2 linked regions of the Thiocystis violascens DSM 198 genome follow. The protein of the gene in region 1 interacts with the protein of each later gene in a pairwise test. Links are inferred from orthologs where the notes say so. Each region holds a gene or a part of one and is shown in the gene's direction. Other genes may lie near its edges.

Region 1 (7,828 bases):
TACTGTCGCGGCATGACCGTCTGGTCGCATCCCAACGCCCAGGCCAACGTCATCCCGCCGCCCACGATTTCCAGCATCACCGCCTACATCGCCGCCGCCCTCTACAACCCCAACATCATCTGGGACGAATATTCGGCGCGCTTCGCCGAGGCCGAAGTCGAGGCGGTCGCCATGCTGGCCAGTCTGGTCGGCTACGATCCGGCCGAGGCGGGCGGCGTCTTCACCTTCGGCGGTACCGGGACGATTCTCTATGGCGTCAAGTTGGCGCTGGAAAAGCTCACCGGCGGCCAGGCCATGAAACGCGGCGTGCGCCAGGAGTACAAGATCGTCGCCTCGGGCGCCTCGCATTACGCCCGGCTCAATGTCGCCGGCTGGCTGGGGCTGGGGAGCGATAACCTGATCACCGTCCCCAGCACCAGCCGCAACGACATCTCGCTTCCCGCTCTCGAAGCGACCCTGCGTGGACTCTACGAACGCGACGAAACGGTCCTCGCCATCATTCTCACGCTCGGCACCACCGACGCCTTCGGCATCGACGATCTGGCCGCTGTCGCCGACCTGCGCGAGCGGCTGGTGGCTGAGTATCGGCCGCCGTTTCCGCCTTATCTGCACGCGGATGCGGTGATCGGCTGGCCCTGGCTGGTGTTCCAGGACTATGATTTTGACGCCAACCCGCTCGGCTTCCACGACCGCACCCTGCGCGCGCTGCGCGATACGCTGGAGCGGATGCGGCCGCTGTTTCTGGCCGACAGTCTCGGCATGGATTTCCACAAGACCGGCTACGCACCCTATGTGTCGAGTCTCTTCCTGATCAAGCGGCGCGCCGATCTGGCGCTGCTCAGCCGCGACCCGGCGGCCATGCCCTATCTCTATCAATTCGGTCACTACCGCCCCGGCCTATTCACGCTGGAATGTTCGCGTTCCGGCGCCGGCGCGCTGGCGGCGCTCGCCAATCTGAAGCTGCTGGGCAAACAGGGCTACCAGGTCATTCTGGGGCACAGCGTCGAGATGTCGGAATGTCTGCGCGAGCATCTGGAAAGCCTGACCTGCGCGAAGGTGCTCAACGCGGACAATCTCGGCCCGGTCACGCTGTTCAGGCTCTATCCGGACGGCGTCGACGCCGCCGCGGCCTACCGGCGCGAATGCGCCGATCCCGACTACCGCCCCGAGTTGGAGCGGTACAACCTCTACAATCGACGAATCTTCGATTGGACCCACGCACAGGCGATGCGCGGGGAGGGCGTCTTGCTGTCCTGGACCGACGCCTATCGCCCCGCCGCCGACGGCAAGACCCCGATCGCCGCCCTGAAATCCTTTGTCATGAGCCCCTGGACCGACCGCGCGGCCATGGAGACCGTGGTGCGGCAAGTGCTGGAGGCTCGTGCGCGGATCGAGACGGAGTCGGCTCGGCCATGACTGGCTTGGCTTCCGTTCTCCCTGCCCGAGCGATCCCGCATCGGTATAATCCCAGGCTTTACCAGCGCAGGCCGTGTCCAAACCAGTCCCCATGACAGAACTTCAAGAACAACTCGCTAAACGCCGTACCTTCGCGATCATCTCCCATCCCGACGCGGGCAAGACCACGCTGACCGAAAAGCTGCTGCTGTTCGGCGGCGCGATCCAGCTCGCCGGCACGGTCAAGGGGCGCAAGGCGGCGCGTCACGCGACCTCGGACTGGATGGCGCTGGAGAAGGAGCGCGGGATCTCGGTGACCTCCTCGGTCATGCAGTTTCCCTACGGCGAGGCCATCATCAATCTGCTCGACACGCCGGGACACGAGGATTTCTCCGAGGACACCTATCGCACCCTGACGGCGGTCGACTCGGCGCTGATGGTGATCGACATCGCCAAGGGCGTCGAGGATCGCACCATCAAGCTGATGGATGTCTGCCGGCTGCGCGATACGCCCATCCTGACCTTCGTCAACAAGCTCGACCGCGAGGGCCGCGACGCCATCGAGGTGCTGGACGAGATCGAGAATATCCTCAAGATCAGATGCGCGCCCGTCACCTGGCCGATCGGCATGGGCAAACGCTTCAAGGGGGTGTTTGACCTGCGTTCCGGGCGCACCCATCTGTTCAGCGCCCAGCATGGCGGACGCATCACTCAGGGCGAGATCATCGAGGGGCTCGACAACCCGCGTATGGACGAGGTGCTCGGCGATCAGGCCCAGGAACTGCGCGACGAGATGGAACTGGTGCAGGGCGCCAGTCATCCGCTGAATCTCGCCGACTACATGGCGGGCAAACAGACGCCGGTGTTCTTCGGCTCGGCCATCAACAATTTCGGCGTGCGCGAACTGCTGGATGCCTTCGTGGAATACGCCCCGCCGCCGCGTCCGCGTCAGACCCGCCAGCGTCTGGTCGATCCCGCCGAGGACGCCTTTAGCGGCTTCGTCTTCAAGATCCAGGCGAACATGGACCCGGCGCATCGCGATCGGGTGGCCTTTCTGCGGGTCTGTTCGGGCAGTTATCAAAAGGGCATGAAGATGCGTCACGTGCGCATCGGCAAGTCGATTCAGGTCGCCAACGCCATCACCTTCCAGGCCGACGAGCGGCGTCAGGTGGAAGACGCCTGGCCCGGCGACATCATTGGCCTCCACAATCACGGCACCATCCAGATCGGCGATACCTTCACCGAGACCGAGGATCTGAAATACGAGGGCGTGCCGTATTTCGCGCCCGAGTTGTTTCGCCGGGTCGTGCTCCGCGATCCGTTGCGCACCAAGGCCTTGCAGAAGGGCGTGGTGCAGCTCGCCGAGGAGGGCGCGACCCAGGTGTTCCGTCCGCTGAAAAACAACGATCTGATTCTCGGGGCGGTCGGGATTCTGCAATTCGACGTGGCGGCGTATCGGCTTAAGGACGAATACGGGGTCGACGCCTTCGTCGAACCGGTGAGCGTGAAGACCGCCCGCTGGGTGACTTGCACGGACGCCAAGATGCTGGAGCGCTTCAAGGAAAAGAATTACGAGAATCTGGCTTTGGACGGCGACGACCAGCTCGTCTATCTGGCGCCGACGCGGGTCAATCTGAGCCTGGCCGAAGAGCGTTGGCCGGAGGTGCGGTTTCTGGCGACACGCGATCTTTGAACCCCCTTCCAGAGCGAAGCACGGCGGTTTGTCGCCTTCCCTGGAGTTGCGGCGATCAGAGCACCGGCGATTGGCGGGAGGCGGTTTAACAGGATGTTTTATTTCATCAAGAATCCACGCCGGATCAACGGCCCCGCTGGCAGAGCATGGCAGAATGTGAGACGCGGCCTCTGCTGGGGCCGTGCTCGCACCGATTGCTAGGAATTGGAAATTATGAATCCGATAGAAATTCTAAAGAACCTGTTGCTTCAGTTGGAAGCAGAGATCAACTCAACAAGTGTGCACAAAATTCAGTTTCACCAGCAACGTGTTAGGCAGAATCACATGGGATTTTTAGGCTGTAACGGTCGTTTGTGGGTATCACCGTCTTCCGTTGGCTACGACATTGCGCTATCAGGAAAATCCCTAGAGAAACAAATGTATCCATTCATGCAGAGCTTGTGTGGCAGAGAGTGTGACGGCTATAAGCAAAAGAATGCCAAAATTGGAAAGAAAGACTCTCCTTTTTGGCGCGTTAATGATTTCAAATTGGTGAAAGACGCTGTATTGCACTATTCTCAAACGAGTAAATGATATAGCTGCCTAATGCGGTTTAACTTGCTTTATTGAAGAGGAATTTGTTTTGGAAACCGAAGCAGTCGCCCAACTCATCCGCGCGGGCATCCCGAATGCCGAGGTCCAGGTCTCCGGCGATGGCAGTCACTTCGAGGCGCTGATCGTCAGCGAAGTCTTCGAGGGTCTGACGCCGATCAAGCGTCAGCGCCTGGTGATGGAAACCGTCAAGACCCAGATCGCCAGCGGCGAACTGCATGCCTTGTCGATCAAAACCCAGACGCCGGCGCAGCATGCCGGGTCGGGTGTTTGCTAAGGCGATTTCCGGGAAAGTCCGTACCAGAATCAACGCTTCAAAAGTTCAAGCCGCCTCAGACCAAAACCAAACCATTAGGGACGGAAAAACCATGACGACGACCGACACCGCCGCTGCCGCCGCTACTGCCAACGCGAGCGCGATCTCTGCCGCGACCCCGATGCAGTATCTGGACAAGGCCATGAACGGCCTGCACGATCTGGGACTCCTGCCCACCGATGGGGACAAACAAGTCGAGCCGATCATCGCCCTGCTGAACCAGATATCCGTCCTCGACGAAGGCCGCGTGACCGCCATCGCCCGCACGCTCAACGAGGCGTCGCTGTTCAACGACGTGGTCCGTCAGCAGGTACAGGCCATGGAAATCGGCAGCCGCTACGAGGAGATCACCAACGCCTTCAACAGCATCCGCGACGATGCCAAGACGATGGTGGACCAGATCGAGGACGGCAAGCTGGATACCTTCGAGCGACTCGGCAATGTGTGGATGAAGGTCTCGCGCGGGGACATCGCCGACCGCTTCGACAAGATCAAGGGTACCTATCTGGAAGTGACCGCGTCCACCAACGATCAGATCCAGCGGGAACAGAAGATTCTGGAAGCCTATCAGGATTTCCGCGGGGCGCTGAAACAGTCCGAAGTCTTGGCCCTGGAAGTGCTCAAAACCGCCCAGGGCAAGCTCGACGAGGCTAAGGCCGGAGTTGCGGCGGCCATGCAGGAAGTCGAGGCCAACACCTCGCAGGAGCCCGCCGTTCGCGCCCGCTTCGAGATGGCCAGAGACGAGAAGGTCCGCGCGCTTCAACAGGAAGAAAAGCGTTATCAGATCGCCAAGGATCTCGCGGATAACCTCACGATTTCCTACAACACCTCCGAAGTGGTCATGGCGCGTCTGCTTCAGACCACCAATGCCAAGGAGCGGGTCTATGCGCAGGCGGTGAGCTTCTTCAGCACCAATGAAGTGGTCCTGACCGCGCTGACCGCCTCTTTCACGGGCATGTTCGGTCTGCACGAGGGCACGCAGACCGTGAATGCCATGAAGGAAGGAATGAGCCAGTCGCTGGAGGTGCTGGCGGACATCGGTGGCAAGGTGCAGGAGGCGGCGGTCCAGGCGGGCTATGGCCCTACGGTGCGCGCGGACTCGGTCAAAAAGCTGGTGGATTCGGTGGTCTCCTGGCAGGTCAGATCCCATGAGATCATCGAGGAGATGCGCAAACAGAGCACCGCGAACGCCAACGAGATCCGCGACGCGGTGGAGGAGGGCAAGCGCAAGCTGGCCCGGCTTGCCGATCAGGGTAAGGGTCTGGAAATGCCCGCCGCGTCGCCCGTTCGGCCATGAACGCGGCGGCTACCCTGACATCAGGTTCCGCTCCGGCACCGGCAAGCAAGCCGCCCCTGGATGACGTGATGCTCGCCATGGATGTGGTCGATACGCTGCGTCGACGCGAGCGGATCGTGCAAAAGGAGCTGGACGAGGTTGGCCGCGAGGAGGACCTGAAGGAGCGTCTGCGCCGGATCTACGCGGCGCAGGGGATCGCGGTGCCGGATTCGGTCATTGAGCAGGGCGTTGCCGCGCTCAAGGAGGATCGCTTCACCTATAAGCCGCCGCCGGATTCGTTCGTCATCAAGCTCGCCCGGATCTATGTCAACCGGGGTGTCTGGGGGACATGGCTGGGCGGTCTCGTGGGGGCCGGCGCGCTGGCCGGCGCGCTCTATTATTTCGTGGTGCTGGCTCCCAATGCCGCTCTTCCAGACACGCTTGAAGAGGTTTACGCAGAGGCTGTCGCGCTGGCCAAATCCGATCAGGCACAGGAGACGCTGGAGCGTTCCTTCAACGCGGGTCGGGCCGCGTTGCGCGGTGATGACAAGGCCGCCGTCCGGGAGGCCATCCGGCAGATCGAAGATGCGCGCGACATTCTGGAGCAGGAATATCGGCTGCGCATCGTCAATCGGCCCGACGAGAAGACGGGGGTCTGGCGGATTCCGGACATCAATACCGGGGCGCGCAACTTCTATCTTCTGGTCGAGGCCGTCGATCCCACTGGGAGGGTGCTGACGGTGCCAATCGAGAACGAGGAGACCCGCAAGACCGAGCGGGTGAAGCGCTGGGGTTTGCGAGTCGACGAGCGCACCTTTAAGGCGGTCGCCGCGGACAAGCAGGACGATGGCATCATCGAGCGAGACCGATTCGGCCAGAAGACGCGGGGCGAACTGGTGCCGCGTTATGAGATGAAAACGACCGGCGGGGCGATTACGCAGTGGTGAGGAGAGACGCATGATTTCCGGACGACAGACCCTGTCAAGCATCGACCAGGCGGTCAACGATGCGCGTACCCGGATCGCTACCATTGAGTCGCAGATCGAGGGTGTGAACGGACGCCTGGCCGAACTGCAACAGGCGCTGACCCAGGACTATAAAGACCTGGCCCAAGTGCGCGTCGGCCTGATGACGGACCCGGAGACACTGCGCCATTTGGATCAGGCGGAGCGGCAGGCGCTGGCACTCCTGTCCCAGCGCGAGTCCGCCCTGCGCGAACTGGAGACTAAACTCCAGTCCGCCGATGCACTCCGGCAGACCCTGGAGCGCGAGCGCTCCGCCCAGGCCGCCCGCCTGGATGCCGCGGATGCGGCGGTGGATGCTGCCGCGGCCCGGATCCAGACGCGCCTGGATGCGGATCCCGACTACCGAAGGCAGCGCGAACAGGCCACGGAGGCCGAGCGTCTGGCCATGCACGCCAGCGAAAAGGCAACCCGCAGCGAGGAGGAACGTGAACAAAAGGGCGCTGCCTTCCGGGGCGATCCGCTGTTCCTCTATCTCTGGGAGCGGAACCATGGCACGCCCGAGGATAAATCCTGGGGCCTGTTCCGGGCGCTGGATCGCTGGGTCGCGAAGCGGATCGGATTCGCGGACGCCCGCGCCAATTTCAGCCGCCTGAACGAGATCCCGGAGCGGCTGCGCGAGCATGCCAGAGGTCTCCAGGCCGGCGCCGAGAGCGAGTACGCCGCGCTCAAGGCGCTCGACGAGGCCGCGCGGGCGGCGGACGGCATCCCGGCCCTGGAACGGATCGTCGCCGACGAACAAGCGAGTCTCGACGCCATCGACGAGCGGATCGCCCATGCCGAGTCGGACCAGCAGGTTCTGATGGCGCGCAAGGCGCTCTTCGCCGCCGGCGAGGACGAGCACACCAGAAAGGCGGTCAACTTCATGGCCGCCGAGTTCCAGCGGGAGGATCTGATGGAACTGCGGCGGGAGGCGCTCGCGACGCCCTATCCCGAGGACGATCTGATCGTCGGGCGGATGCTCCAGCGCGAAGACGAGCGCCGCCAGTTGGCGGCCAGTATTCAGGGGCTCAAGGATGCCATCCTCCAGCAGCAGAAGCGACTGACCGAACTCGAAGCGCTGCGGTCGGATTTCAAGCGCAGCCGCTACGACCGAGCCGGTTCGACCTTTGGCGACGGGGACATGATCGCCATGCTGCTTGGCCAGTTCGTCAATGGCATGCTGGACCGCGACAACCTCTGGCGCATCCTGCGCGAGCAGCAGCGCTACCGACCGCAACAGTCCGACCCGACCTTTGGCTCCGGCGGTTATGGCCGCGGCACCGTGTGGGGCGGCGGATCGGGCGGTCTGAGCGATATCGTCGGCAGCTTTGGAAGGAGCGGCGGCGGTGGCGGAGGCAGTGGCGGCGGTTTCCGTACGGGTGGCGGATTCTGACGCGAAAGATTGACAACGCGGCTTGGCCAGTCTAAGGATATTGATGTCTTGTGATTGTGTTCTGTTCGATGCTCTGTCTTTTCAGCGACCCTGTCTTTTTAACGTCTGTAGAGGATGCTGCCGATGATGACCAAAGAAGAGTACGTCGAGAAGCTCAAGA
Region 2 (6,518 bases), 350 kb from region 1 along the record:
GGCTCAGAAAGTGCCGGCAATGGGTTCGATGGGCATCCATGGAATCGCGTCTCTCCGACGAAGTCGTTCTCAGGCGTTGCCCAGAAAGCCTTCGATCAGGTGGGTCAGTTCGCGCACGAGTTGGTCGGCCTCGGGCTGCTCCAGAATCAACGGGGGCAGCAGTCGGATCACGCGCTCGGCGGTGACGTTAATGAGAAGACCGGCGGCGAGCGCCAGAGGCACCAGTTCGGCACAGGGGCGGTCCAGCTCGATGCCGATCATCAGGCCGCGCCCCCGAATCTCGGAGACGCCGTTGACGTGTCTCAGCGATTCGCGAAAGGCATTGAGCAGATACGCTCCCTGACGGGCCGCGTTCTCGACGAGGTTGGCCGCGTCGATGGTCTGCAGCACGGCGCGCCCGACCCGGCAGGCGAGCGGATTGCCGCCGAAGGTCGAGCCATGCGAACCGGGCGTCAGCACCTCGGCCGCCGCGCCGCGCGCGAGACAGGCGCCGATCGGGACGCCGTTGCCGAGTCCCTTGGCGAGCGTGATGACATCCGGGATGGCGGCGACGTGCTCATGGGCGAAAAACCGTCCGGTCCGCCCCATGCCGGTCTGGATCTCGTCGAAAATCAGGAGCCAGCCCTCGCGGTCGCAGAGGTCGCGCAGACGTGGCAGATAGTCGTCGGCGGGGAGACGGATGCCGCCCTCGCCCTGGATGGGCTCGACCAGGATGGCGACGATGTTCGGACGGTTCTCGGCGGCGATCTCGACCGCGTCGAGATCGTCGTAGGGGACACGCACGAAGCCTTGTACCAGTGGCTCGAAACCGGCCTGGACCTTGCGATTGCCGGTGGCCGAGAGGGTCGCCAGGGTGCGTCCGTGAAAACTCCCCTCGGTGACCAGGATCGCCGGGTTTTCCACACCGCGCCGGTGCGCGTGCAGTCGCGCGAGCTTGATCGCGGCCTCGTTGGCCTCGGCCCCGGAATTCGCGAAAAATACCCGGTCCATGCCGGCCCGTTCGGTCAGCATGGCCCCGAGACGTTCCTGCTCGGCGATGCCGTAGAGATTCGAGGTGTGGATCAGTTGGCCGGCCTGCTCGCAGAGTGCGTCGCGCACGGCGGGATGGGCGTGCCCGAGTCCGCACACGGCGATCCCCGAGAGCGCGTCCAGATAGCGTTTGCCATCGGTATCCCAGAGCCAGACGCCGTCACCTCGCGCAAAGGTGACAGGCAGGCGCTTGTAGGTGGCCATCAAGGGTTCGCTCATGGCGTCGGGGCCCGGAGTCATCGATCATCAATAAAACAAAAAAGGCGGTTCCTCCGCGAGGGAAACCGCCTTTGTCGTGAAGGCGAAGCTGTGGAATATAACGTGAAAGTCGCGCTCGATACAAGAATCGAGCGCGTCGTGCGCCCGCTTAGCCGGCGTAATTGTCGGCGACGAACGACCAGTTGATTTTATCCCAAATGCTTTCAAGGTATTTGGGGCGCGCGTTACGATAGTCGATGTAATAGGCGTGCTCCCAGACATCGACGGTCAGCAGCGCGGTCTTGCCCGAGGTCATGGGGGTGCCGGCATTGGAAGTGTTGAAGATCTCGATGGAGCCGTCGGCGTTCTTGACCAGCCAGGTCCAGCCCGAGCCGAAATTGGTGGCGGCGGATTGCGCGAACTGCTTTTTGAATTCGTCGAACGAACCGAACTTGGCGGTGATCGCCTCGCCTAGCGCGCCGGTCGGTGCGCCGCCGCCGGTCGGGCTCAGACAGTTCCAGTAAAAGGTGTGGTTCCAGACCTGTGCGGCGTTGTTGAACATGCCGCCGGAGGATTTCAGGATGATGTCGGTGAGGCTCAGGTCCGCGAACTCGGTGCCCGCGATCAGATTGTTCAGATTGGTGACATAGGTCTGATGATGTTTGCCGTAGTGATATTCGATGGTTTCGGCCGAGATGACAGGTTCGAGCGCGTTCTGAGCATAGGGCAATGCGGGTAATTCGTGGGCCATGGTGCGATGCTCCAGTCGAGTTTGCCAGTGAAGTGGATCTTGTGCGGTGAAACATAGGCCCGCATCCTGACAACTCAAGCCGCGTTAAACCGCGTTCGGCAGGATATTTGTTGGTTCTTGGATTTGGGTCGGCCTTGTCCGCATCGGGATGCGTCGGCGTCGACACGGTTTAAGTCTTTCATTTATGATGATTTAAACGGCGTTTCGCTGATCGCCGCGAGTGAGTGCGAGGCTGAAATTTCGCACAAACATGCGGATGTACTCTGGGCGCCGTTGAACGAGGGCGATGCGATGTGCGGTATCTGTGGAGAATTACGCTTCGACGGCATGCCGGCCAGCCTGGAGTCGATTCAGTCGATGATGGCCGAACTGGCCCGGCGCGGTCCGGATCACGGCGGCAGTTACAGCGACGGGGCGCTGGCCTTCGGTCATCGCCGACTGGCCATCATCGACCTCTCGGTGCGCTCCAATCAGCCCATGGTGGATGCGGAACTGGGGCTGGCGCTGGTTTTCAACGGAACCATCTATAACTATCGCGCGCTCCGGCGCGAGCTTCAGGATCAGGGTTATCGCTTCTTCTCCGAGGGCGACAGCGAGGTCATCCTCAAAGCCTGGCATGCCTGGGGTACCGGCTGCGTCGAGCGGCTGCACGGCATGTTCGCCTTCGCGGTCTGGGACGCCAACCAGCGGGTGCTGTTTCTGGCGCGTGATCGCTTCGGGATCAAGCCGCTGTATTGGTCCGAGCAGGGTCGCGCACTGCGATTCGCCTCCCATCCGCAGGCATTGCTGGCTGCGGGCGGGGTCGAGACGGCCATCGATCCGGTGGCACTGCACAACCTTTTTACGCTACACGCCGTGGTGCCGGCGCCGCGCACCATCCTCAAGGGGGTGCGCAAGCTCGCTCCCGGTCACTGGCTGCGCCTGGACGCCAGCGGCGGCCGCACCGAGCAGGCGTACTGGCATTTGTCGGCGACCCGCCCCGAGCGCCCGCCGAGCGAGTCCGAATGGCTGGAGTCGATCCACGCCGCGCTGCGTCACGCGGTCAAGATTCGCAGCGAGGTGGCGGATGTGCCGGTGGGCGTGCTGCTGTCCGGCGGTCTGGACTCCAGTCTGCTGGTCGCGTTGCTGGCGGAGGCGGGCGTGTCGGATCTGCGAACCTTCTCGGTCGGCTTCGAGGATACGCCGGAGGAGGCGGGCAGCGAGTTCCAGTATTCGGATCTGGTCGTAGAACGCTACGGCACCCGCCACCGCAAGTTTCTGGTCCCGAACGATCAGGTGCTGCGGCGCCTGCCGGAGGCTATCGACGCCATGGCCGAGCCGATGTTCGGTCAGGATGCGGTGGCCTTTTATCTGCTCGCCGAACAGGTCGCGCGCGAGATCAAGGTGGTGCAGTCAGGACAGGGCGCCGACGAGGTCTTTGGCGGTTATTTCTGGTATCCGCGCATGCGCGACGAGACCGGGGGGAGTCGGCTGGAGCGTTTCGCCAGGCACTATTTCGACCGTGACCACGCCGAATATCGGCGCCTGGTCACGGATGACTATGCCGGCGCGGATCACACCTCCGCTCTGATCGCCGAGCGGCTGGACGCGCCGGACGCCGACGAATTCATGGATGCGGTGCTGCGGCTCGATGTCACCACGCTGATCGTCGATGACCCAGTCAAACGGGTCGACAACATGACCATGGCCTGGGGGCTGGAGGCGCGGGTACCTTTCCTCGACCACCAACTGGTCGAACTTGCTGCCCGCTGTCCGCCAGAGCTGAAACTGCGCGAGGGCGGCAAGTATCCGCTCAAGGCGCTGGCGCGCGGTCTGCTGCCGGACGCCGTAATCGACCGGCCCAAGGGCTATTTCCCGATGCCGGCGCTCAAATATGTGCGCGGACCCTTTCTGGAGCTGATGCGCGATGCGCTCACTTCGCGTGCCAGCCGCGAGCGCGGTCTCTACCGACCAGCCTATCTCGATCAACTGTTGGACGCGCCGGATCTGCATCACACCCGCATCCAGGGCAACAAACTCTGGCATCTGGCTCTGCTGGAGCTGTGGTTGCAGCGGCATCTGGCTTGAAATGCCGACGCGCGCCCCGAGCTTCATTGATTATTGTCAATTTTCAACGAGGCGAAGAGATGGATGTATTGGAGCGCATCGGCGAGCAGGTGAAAGGCAACGCAGTCGTGATCTACATGAAGGGCACTCCGCAGTTTCCGCAGTGCGGGTTTTCCATGCGGGCCGCCGCGGCATTGCAGGAGTGCGGCCTCCCCTTTGCCTATGTCAACGTCCTGCAGGATCCCGAGATTTTCGAGAACCTGCCGCGCTATGCCGATTGGCCGACCTTTCCGCAGATCTATATCGACGGCGAACTGGTTGGCGGGTGCGACATCACCCTTGAATTGCATGCCAGCGGGGAACTCAAAACCTTGATGGAGCAGGCGGTCGCCAAGACAGAGGAGGCTGGCGGTTAGGGATTTGTTGAAAACGATCTATCTACGGAGAGGCAGTCAATGGACAGGATTCACAGGATTTTCCAAGATTGACAGGATTAAAAAAACTATCGCTTCTATCCTGTTAATCCTGCGAAATCGTGTTCATCATGTCCATTCGCTGCCTCTCGATGGGTAAGACGGCTTCCGGAAATCGCCTGACCTGACCAGACCAGGTCAGCCTTCTTTCGACATCAAGGTCAAGACATCCGGGCTGTTCTCCCAGAAACGCACGGGATCGAGATCGTGCCAGCGGTTGACGATCATGCAGAAGAGGCGCGCGGTCTGTTCGGCGTCATAGATGGCCGAATGCGCCTCGCTGTTCTGCCAGTACAGCCCGGCCGCCCGCGCGGCCTTGGCCAGCACCGTCTGACCGAACATCAGCCCCCCCAGCGTCACCGTATCGAAGACGCTGAAGGCGTGGAAGGGGTTGCGCTTGAAGCCGGTGCGCTCCACCGCCGCCTTCACGAAACCCAGGTCGAAATGGGCATTGTGTCCCACCAGGATGGCGCGATTGCAGCCGGTCGATTTGACGGCCTTGCGAATCGGCGTGAGGACGCGGGTGAGCGCGTCCTGTTCCGAGATGGCGTCACGGAAGGGGTGGTCCGGATCGATGCGATTGAACGCCAGCGCCCGCGGGTCGATCTCCGAGCCCACGAACGGCAGGACATGACAGGCGATCGGGGCCGAAGGCTCCAGCCGTCCGTCCGGTTTCATGCGGATAATGACCGCCGCGATTTCAAGCAGGGCATGACGCTGGGCGTCGAAGCCCGCCGTCTCCACGTCGACGACCACCGGCAGAAAGCCACGAAAGCGCTGCGCGATACCATCTGGAATCTGTTCTTCATCATTCATGGCGACAGCATAAGTGGCCGCGCGGCGAATGCCAAACATTGACTGCGTCCACGACCAGTATCAACCTCTCTTGAAACGGCTTTACACGCACCATGCGCGAGATCGAGCCATGTCTTGATTTCTGTCATTCCCAACCGACCAAGGAAGCGGGAGTGTATGGGCATGACTGAGCAAGACGATCGCTGTCCGCCTGTCTCCCACCGGCGCCGCCGGCTTTGCGCGGCCCTGGGCGCGTTCGCCTGCGGCGCCGGAGCCCTGCCGGCGGCGCCAGCCGTCCACACCAGGGGGCGCGTCAAACTGCGGGTGCTCGGCACCCACGTCACCCTGCGCGAGCAGATTCGCCAGCGTGCCGAGCAGGATCTCGGGATCGAGCTGATCTTCATGCCGGGCGGCAACGCCGAGGTGCTGTATCAAGGGGGCGCCCGCCCGGACAGCTTCGATCTCTACGAGCAGTGGTCCAACAGCATCAGGATTCTCTGGAGCGCCCGCTCGATCCAGCCCATTGACACCCGCCGTATCGCCCTCTGGAGCGAGGTCAACGACCTGACCAAGACCGGACGCCTGACCCCGGAGGCTCCGCTCGGTCAGGGCGACGCCCCTTACCGGCTGATCAATGTCCAGCCGGATGGCGGCCTGGGCGCGACGCCGAGCGAGCGCATCAGCTTCCTGCCCTATGTCCATAATGTCGATGCCTTCGGTTACGACACCCGCGTCGTCCCGCGCGGGGTCGCCTACGAAACCGAAAGCTGGGGCTGGCTGCTCGATCCGCGCTGGCACGGACAGGTCGCGCTGGTGAACGACCCTACCATCGGCCTGTTCGACGCCGCCCTGGCGGTCCAGGCGCGCGGGCTCATGACCTTTGCCAACATCGGCGACATCAGTAAGCCCGAACTGGACCAACTCTTCGACATCCTCATTCAATGCAAGCTGGACGGTCATTTCAGCGGCTTCTGGAGCGAGGTGCCGGAGTCCGTGGGGATGATGCGCGACGGCCGGGCGGCGCTCGCCAGCATGTTCTCGCCGGCGGTCGCCGCGCTCAACGAGGGCGGCATCCCCGCGGTTTATGCCGCGCCGCGCGAAGGTTACCGCGCCTGGCATGGGGTCATGTGTCTGTCGGCAAACACCCGCGGGCGCGAACTGGACGCGGCCTATGACTACATGAACTGGTGGCTGTCGGGCTGGGCCGGTGCCTTCGTCGCGCGTCA

The links.
Region 2: the proteins of THIVI_RS10560 (region 1) and grxD interact in binary tests that used the Escherichia coli proteins (3 or more experiments, as listed by UniProt). The link is inferred for Thiocystis violascens DSM 198 from one-to-one orthologs.

What each region holds. Positions count from the first base shown.
Region 1 is NC_018012.1:2,380,918-2,388,745, reverse strand. The notes cover bases 2,446-5,333. They hold THIVI_RS10560 (BolA family protein), read left to right. Parts: upstream 2,446-3,710; coding sequence 3,711-3,956; downstream 3,957-5,333. Other genes in these bases: THIVI_RS10550 (DUF6384 family protein), read left to right, coding at 5,289-5,333; THIVI_RS10555 (hypothetical protein), read left to right, coding at 4,048-5,292; THIVI_RS24700 (hypothetical protein), read left to right, coding at 3,302-3,661; THIVI_RS10565 (peptide chain release factor 3), read left to right, coding at 2,446-3,088. Outside these bases: THIVI_RS10570 (pyridoxal phosphate-dependent decarboxylase family protein), read left to right, coding at 1-1,416; more of THIVI_RS10565, read left to right, coding at 1,508-2,445; more of THIVI_RS10550, read left to right, coding at 5,334-6,218; THIVI_RS26060 (coiled-coil domain-containing protein), read left to right, coding at 6,229-7,668; THIVI_RS10540 (sll1863 family stress response protein), read left to right, coding at 7,792-7,828. UniProt on the Escherichia coli protein: Involved in cell resistance against acid stress.
Region 2 is NC_018012.1:2,031,088-2,037,605, reverse strand. Bases 2,883-5,772 are described here. They hold grxD (Grx4 family monothiol glutaredoxin), read left to right. Parts: upstream 2,883-4,104; coding sequence 4,105-4,440; downstream 4,441-5,772. Other genes in these bases: THIVI_RS09030 (ABC transporter substrate-binding protein), read left to right, coding at 5,476-5,772; rnt (ribonuclease T), read right to left, coding at 4,636-5,313; THIVI_RS09045 (N-acetylglutaminylglutamine amidotransferase), read left to right, coding at 2,883-4,045. Also shown: argF (ornithine carbamoyltransferase), read right to left, coding at 1-40; THIVI_RS09055 (aspartate aminotransferase family protein), read right to left, coding at 70-1,248; THIVI_RS09050 (superoxide dismutase), read right to left, coding at 1,397-1,978; more of THIVI_RS09045, read left to right, coding at 2,270-2,882; more of THIVI_RS09030, read left to right, coding at 5,773-6,518. UniProt on the Escherichia coli protein: Monothiol glutaredoxin involved in the biogenesis of iron-sulfur clusters.